Regions from separate parts of the Brucella tritici genome, predicted to be linked through region 2. Evidence: riboswitches for the same ligand, from Rfam matches in the RefSeq annotation. Region 2 holds a riboswitch; the other holds the start of a gene.

Region 1 (3,823 bases), on a different contig from region 2:
TCAATCCGACATTGATCGTGCGTCCCGGTGCAATATAGCCGGAGCTGGTCTGATAATCCTTGTCAAAAATATTCTCGACCGAGAACTTCAACTGCGACTGCTTGTCGATGGAATAGAGTGCCACGAAATCAGCCGTCACATAGTCTCCAAGCTTCTTGCTGTTCGCAGCATCAGCATAACGCGAACCGCCATAGATCAATCTTGCTGTCAGATCGAGCTTTTCAATAGGAGTGAAATTGACCTCAGCCGCCGCCTTGAAACGTTCACGATAGGGAAGATCCTGGTCCGTATCTTCATCGATTGGCTGCTTCAGATCGACCGATCCCTTGACGCCCCAGCGATCATCGAAACGATGCGCCAATGTGGCTTCGAAACCCGTAACCTTCGCGCTGGCAACATTGTAAGGCAGATAGGATGGCGCGGTGCTCATGATCGCATCGCGCAACCATGTCTGATAGAACGCCAGATCAAGGCTTGTCGAAGCCGTAGCCTGCCAGTTCAAGCCAACTTCATACGAACGGGACTTTTCCGGCTGCAAATCAGGGTTGGCGAAGCCCGGATAATAGAGTTCGTTGAAGGTTGGTGCCCGAAAACCCGTGGCATAGGATGACCGTAAAACAAGGTCTGGCAGCACTTCATAACTCGTACCCAGATTATAGGTCACGACATCGCCGAACTGGCTGTTATGGTCGTAACGCAGCCCGCCATCGAAACGCAGCGCCTCATATTCGAGCGAATATTGACCGAATACAGCAGCCATATCGCGGCTGGTTTCATCATAAGCAACGGTGGTATTGATCTCCTCGCGGTAAGCTTCCACACCAGCGGTCACGGTGTGGTTGACCTTGCCGGTGTCGAAACTCTTTTCAGTCGAGGCAAAGACACCATACCGCTTGGTTTCAAACCGATCCGAACCGCTCACGCCTTTCCGAAAGTTACGGCTGTTGTCGATACCGGTGCTGAATTCCAGTGTCGATGACCAATCCGCCGTATGATCGATGCGTGTTCCGATCTTGCCGGTAAATGCGGCACTATCGGCCTGGTTCGGTGATGGTGCCTTGGCATCATACTGATTGCGCCCTCGGCTAAGGAGACCGTCCGCATAAATTTTACCCCAGTCGAAATCCTTCGACAGCGCAAAATTGAAAGAGCCCTGCAGAAATCCATCGCGATCAGGTTCATGGCCATAGGCATCCGATGTGGTGAAGTCATATCCTTGCGTGCCGGTTATGGCTGCACCGAAGGCATAGTCGACACCGTCGTTGCTCCGTCCCTGAATGGACCCGGACGCATACCCACCCCATGGGTGGCTGACACCGGTAGAAAGGCTGCCACACCAGGAGCGCTCACCGCAGGCACCGCCCTGCTTGGTGATGATATTGACCACCCCACCCATGGCATCGGCGCCGTATTGCGCCGAATGAGCGCCCTTAGCAATTTCAACACGGTCGATGGAACTCAGAGGGATGTTTGCAAGCGCGGTTGCACCGCTTGTCGCCGACGCTGTGCGCACGCCATTGATGAGAACGACCGTCTGCTTGGACGACATGCCGCGCATGTAGATATCCGAAGATGACCCCTGCCCTCCATTCGTCTTGATGGAAACCCCACTATAGGACTTCAGCAGCGACTGCAGATCCGGGGCTGCCGAGCGTTCTATGTCCGCTGAATCGATCACAGTCACGGACGAGGTCGAGCGCTGCAGCGAAGATGCGCGACGCAAGGGCGTGATCACGATTGTATCAAGGACGACACTACCATCGCTGTCTGGCAGACTCTGAGCAAGCGTCGTGGACGGCAGCGCAAGAACACTGGCCGATACCAATAGAACAGATGATTTCAAAAGATGCATTTTCCCTCAACCCGCCGGACCGGAGACCGATACCGGCTTTTCCTCGCACCGCAGGTTGAAGTAATCATGGCACTGAAGTGCCCCTCTTCCCGACGGCAACATTTCAACAATGTCACCGCCACGGACAGCCGCGCCTGGACACACCCCGTATCCATGCATGGGTGACCGGATACGGCAGGTCTCCTGACTTCCGGGTCGTCGCTTTCCCTCCGCCTTCCCGAGTGCATCGACTGCTCTCAGTGGCTTTCACCGCTTACGCGGCTGTGGAGGATAGCTCTCCGGTTACAGTTGCGGGGGCAGTCGCGGCATCAGCCAGAATGGCTTCACCGTGTTCCCTTTTCATCCGCCTCAATAGCGGAACCGTTTCCTGAGAATTGCGATAGCAACATGGTTAAGGATTCGCAACTCCGCTGAAGCGCAATCCGGCACAGAAAACTGAATCACATTCACAAGGAATGGATTCAGCCTCCTGTTTTCAAAGAATTTTCCTATCGCAGGAATGCGCGGAAACGCTGGAGCGCAAAATAAAACAACACCGAGCCAATGACGATCAGTGCCAGGAATTGCGGCCAGACAACACCCAGCCCTGCTCCGCGAAACAGGATCGATTGCGCCAATATGACGAAATGCGTATTCGGCGCTGCCAGCATGATTGTCTGGATGATTTCAGGCATGCTTTCCCGGGGCGTTGTCCCTCCCGAAAGCACCTGCAAAGGCAAAAGCACCAGCATCAGCAACATTCCAAACTGCGGCATTGACCCAGCCGCAGTGGCCAGAAAAATACCAAGGCTGGTCGTTGCGAAAAGCTGGAGCGCTGCACCAACGAGAAACAGCGACACCGACCCATAGATCGGAACGGCAAGCAGCCCCTGCACCACGAAAACCAGTGCAAACGCCGAGGCAACCAGCACGACCAGCCCCATGGACCAAATCTTGCTGACCATGATTTCAACCGGCGTCACTGGCATCACCAATAGATGTTCTATGGTTCCGTGTTCGCGTTCCCGAATAAGTGCGGCCCCCGTCAGGATGATCGATAGCATCGTAACCGATGAAATCACATTGTTGATCGCCCCGAACCACCCCTTGTTCAAATCCTGATTGAACCTCGCCCTGAGATTGAGTTCGACGGGCGTTTGTGCACTACCGCGATAGCGATTGAGGAATTCGCTCACCTCACTCGACACAATCGACTGCACATAGCCGCCACCGGTAAAGGCCTGACTCATTCGGGTTGCATCGACATTGAGCTGAATGGTCGGCGAACGGCCAGCCAAAAGATCACGCTGGAAATTCGGCGGTATGTTCAGTGCAAATGTATCAAGCCCCTCATCCATCCGGGCATCCATTTCGTAGGACGAAATCAGCTTCGGCGGTACGAAATATGACGGATAAAATGCCGTCGTGATCCGGCTCGAAACAGGCGACTGATCTTCATCGACAATAGCTATCGCCGCATTGTTGAGAGTCTCAGGCATCGCCTTGGAAGCCGTATAAATTGCAAGCGTAAAAGCATAGACGATCAGGATCAGCAGCATTGGATCGCGCGCCAGACCGCGCAGTTCCTTCACGCCAAGCTGGAATATGTTGGATATCCGCATCTTAGCTCGCCTGTTTCTTAAGAAGAACGATAGCGAGCGCCATGAGAACCGGCACCGCAATCAGCAGCGGCAAAAACGAACCTGCGAGATCGGCGAACCCCAAGGCCTTGGAGAAAACCCCGCGCGAAATGGTTACGAAATAGGTCGCCGGATAGATTTTACCGATGAACGCGCCCGCACCTTGCAGCGACGATACGGGGTCAATGATACCGGAATACTGCACAGCCGGAATGAGTGTCAGAAGCGCCGTTCCGAAGATCGCTGCGATCTGGCTGTTCATGAAGGTGGACAGCACCAGCCCCATGCCGGTCGCGATCGTGACATAAAGCAGCGCCGCCAGCGCATAAGTCGGAAAACTCCCTGTGAACGG
Region 2 (3,823 bases):
TTCTGGCCAGAAATCTTGTAGCTGCCGTCTTGCTGTGGCGTGGCGCTGGTGCGCAGCAGGCCCAGATCCGTACCGCAATGCGGTTCGGTCAGGTTCATGGTGCCGGTCCAGGTGCCTTCCACCATCTTCGGCAGATAGGTGTCCTTCTGCTCATCGGTGCCGTGGGTCAGGATCGCGGCAATCGCGCCCTGTGTCAGGCCCGGATACATGGTGAGCGCCATATTGGCCGACGACATATATTCGCCGACAGCCGTGTGCAGGAGATAGGGAAGCCCCTGTCCGCCATATTGTTCGGGCACAGCGAGACCAAGCCAGCCGCCTTCACGATACAGATCATAAGCCTGCTTGTAGCCCTTCGGCGTCGTCACCGAACCGTCCGAATGACGCTTGCAGCCTTCTCGATCAGCGGTCTGGTTGACCGGGAACAGGGTGCCTTCGGCGAGCTTCGCGCCTTCAGACAGGATTGCCTCGACGACATCGGGCGACGCGTCGGCAAAGCCCGGCAGGTTGTTGTAGCGCTGATAATTCAGAACGTCGTTGAGAACGAAATTGGTATCCTCAACTGGCGCGCGATAGCTCGGCATAGAAATCCTCCAAATTCACCACCTGAGCCGTTCCGCGATGGCTGGAACGAGCCCGTAACCGCGTTTCATGCCTGCATGCCACATTATAGCAAAACGTTGTGACAGCGCGCATGTTGCAACAAAAAGGGATGATTTCCTGCGAAAATAGCCATTTTTGCCGCTTTTTCGACCGAGCGTCTCACGGAATCCGCACTCACCCGATCAATTCCGGATCGAAGCTAACCTACTTTGACGTTTCCGTAAACGTCAAAAATTACACAAGTTCGTGCGGGATGGGGAAATGCTGCTGTAATCGCCGCGTCGCGTTGATTTCCTACACTGCTTGCCGCCCAACAATGCCTGTTCTCCTCCGGCAATGAGAGCGTCTATCCGGCAGCAATACCCAACGACCTGAATCCGTTGCAACTGGCGGCTCGCCTAATTCAGATCAAATAATGATGTAAAGATATAAACATTTCTTTATGTAATATTGACACTCACACGCAATTGCGACAGACTGGATTTTGTCGTGGTTCTTCACCGGAATGGTCTGGTGAAGCTAAGAGGGAAGCCGGTGCGCCTTATGGCAAGGCCGGAGCTGCCCCCGCAACTGTAAGCGGCGAGCCGATATTCATGACGCCACTGGTGCAAATCCGGGAAGGCGAATAGAGGCGATGACCCGTAAGCCAGGAGACCTGCCCCGACATATATCGTCCATGGGCGGGGTGTCCTGATGTGTCGCATTTACAACCAGCTTCCTGAGGCCGGTTTGTGTCACGCACATTCAAATGACCTCGCCCCCAACTTGTATCGGGGTTATGCAGTCATGTCTAAAGCTACCATCACAACAGCCACCTTGGGCGTACCGCGCATCGGTCGGCGCCGCGAATTGAAATTCGCGCTTGAAGCCTATTGGGCCGGGAAATCATCTGAAACGGAGTTGCTGACTATCGCCAGTGCCTTGCGCGCCGCCAACTGGAAAGAGCAACGCGATCAGGGCATCGTGAAAATTCCGTCCAACGACTTTTCGCTTTACGACCACGTGTTGGATATGGTGGTCACGGTCGGCGCAATTCCGGCTCGTTACGGGTGGAACGGCGGCGAAGTCTCACTCGACACCTATTTCGCAATGGCGCGCGGAAGTCAGGGGGAAGTGGATTCCTGCGGGCATGCCCATCATGGCCATGGCATAACCGCGATGGAAATGACCAAGTGGTTTGACACAAATTATCACTACATGGTCCCGGAACTCTCCGACGATCAGGAATTCAGGCTTTCCAGCACCAGGATTATCGACCATTTTCTGGAAGCCAAGGCTTTGGGCATTCACACGCGCCCTGTCATTCTTGGCCCGGTGACGTTCCTGAAGCTTGCAAAATCGACTTCCGACGGCTTCAATCCCATAGCGCTTTTACCAAAGCTTCTGCCTGTCTACGAACAATTGCTGCGAGAACTTACTGTTGCAGGCGCCGATTGGGTGCAGATCGATGAACCGGCACTCGTACTCGATCTCATTCCCAACGAGCTGGCTGCATTCGAACTCGCCTATAAGCGTTTGACATCAGTATCCGGGCCAAAAATTTTGCTCACAACCTATTTTGGAGCGCTGGGTGCCAACCTCGATACCGCCATATCCCTGCCAGTGGCCGGCCTGCATGTCGATCTTGCCCGGGCACCGAAGCAACTTTCCGAAGTCGTATCGAAACTCGCTCCGGAAAAAATCCTTTCTCTCGGCGTGATCGACGGTCGCAATATCTGGCGCACGGACCTCGTTTCGATCATTGACGAGGTGCAGCCGGTCATCGAGCGACGTGGTCCGCAATCCGTTGAAATCGCGCCTTCCTGCTCGCTGCTTCATATACCGATCGACCTGACGCTTGAAGCCGATCTCGACGCCGATCTGAAGAACTGGTTGGCCTTTGCAGCCCAGAAGTTTGAAGAACTGGCCGTTCTGGGACAGGCATTGGCATCCGGGAAAAGTACTGTTCTGCCACAGCTCAAGGCCGCAAGCGAGGCCATCGCAGCGCGTGCAGCGTCGGCCAAGGTTCACAACAAGGCTGTTGAACAGCGCGTTGCATCTGTTGAAAGCAGTATGAAAAAGCGTACCAGCGCTTTTGGTAAACGCCAGAGGTTGCAGAGTGACAGGCTTGGCCTGCCGCGCTTTCCCACCACGACAATCGGTTCTTTTCCACAGACCGCTGAGGTCCGCAGAGCCCGCGCCTCTCACAACAAGGGAGAAATCAGCGACAGCGACTATGAAACCTTCATTCGCAGGGCCACCGAAGCGGCCATCCGCTGGCAGGAAGAAATCGATCTCGATGTTCTGGTTCATGGCGAGTTCGAACGAAACGACATGGTGCAGTACTTTGGCGAAAAGCTATCGGGCTTCGCTTTCACCAAACATGCATGGGTTCAAAGCTACGGATCGCGCTACGTTCGCCCGCCGATCATCTTCGGAGACGTTTCGCGCCCCGAACCGATGACCGTCGGATGGTGGAAATATGCCCAGTCCCTGACCTCACGCCCCGTCAAGGGCATGCTGACGGGGCCTGTGACGATCCTGAACTGGTCTTTCGTTCGTGACGATATTCCACGCGCTGAAACCTGCCGCCAGATCGCATTTGCCATCCGCGACGAGGTGATCGATCTTGAAAAGGCCGGAGCGGCTATGATCCAGATTGATGAGGCTGCCTTGCGCGAGGGGCTTCCATTGCGCCGCCCGGACTGGAAAAACTATCTTGACTGGGCGGTTGAATGCTTCCGCATCTGTTCGAGCGGCGTTTCTGACAAGACGCAGATTCACACGCATATGTGCTATTCGGAATTCAACGACATTATCGATGCGATTGCGGATATGGATGCAGACGTGATTTCGATCGAGACATCACGCTCGCGCATGGAATTGCTTGATGCTTTCAAGTCGTTCAAATATCCGAATGAGATCGGACCGGGCGTCTATGACATCCACTCGCCGCGTGTACCGGAAGTATCTGAAATGACGAACCTGCTTTCGCTCGCTCGCCAACGACTTTCGGACGGTCAACTCTGGGTTAATCCGGATTGCGGTTTGAAGACACGCAAATGGGAAGAAGTCCGCCCGGCTCTTGTCAATATGGTGGCCGCTGCAAAGGCTCTCCGCGCACAGGCATAAGCTCAAAACGATCCCTCGTGCCGATCCGCCGGTACGAGGGCCTCACTATATTCGTTCAACGTCCGCAAAAACCGCCTGAGCATTTTCGATCCGGCGGCCTGTCTGGACG

What was found. A riboswitch is a leader RNA that binds a small molecule or an ion and turns the genes downstream of it on or off. The one in region 2 is predicted to bind cobalamin.
Region 1: it holds a riboswitch for cobalamin, as region 2 does, so the genes downstream of both, F9K94_RS04170 (TonB-dependent receptor domain-containing protein) here and metE (5-methyltetrahydropteroyltriglutamate--homocysteine S-methyltransferase) in region 2, are expected to answer to the same signal.

What each region holds. Positions count from the first base shown of each region.
Region 1 is NZ_WBVY01000001.1:834,692-838,514, forward strand. It holds gene F9K94_RS04170 (TonB-dependent receptor domain-containing protein) at 1-1,852, opposite strand, end outside; cobalamin riboswitch at 2,009-2,232, opposite strand; gene F9K94_RS04175 (ABC transporter permease) at 2,341-3,453, opposite strand; gene rbbA (ribosome-associated ATPase/putative transporter RbbA) at 3,455-3,823, opposite strand, start outside.
Region 2 is NZ_WBVY01000004.1:571,048-574,870, forward strand. It holds gene F9K94_RS17190 (acyl-CoA dehydrogenase C-terminal domain-containing protein) at 1-584, opposite strand, end outside; cobalamin riboswitch at 1,077-1,280, shown strand; gene metE (5-methyltetrahydropteroyltriglutamate--homocysteine S-methyltransferase) at 1,390-3,714, shown strand.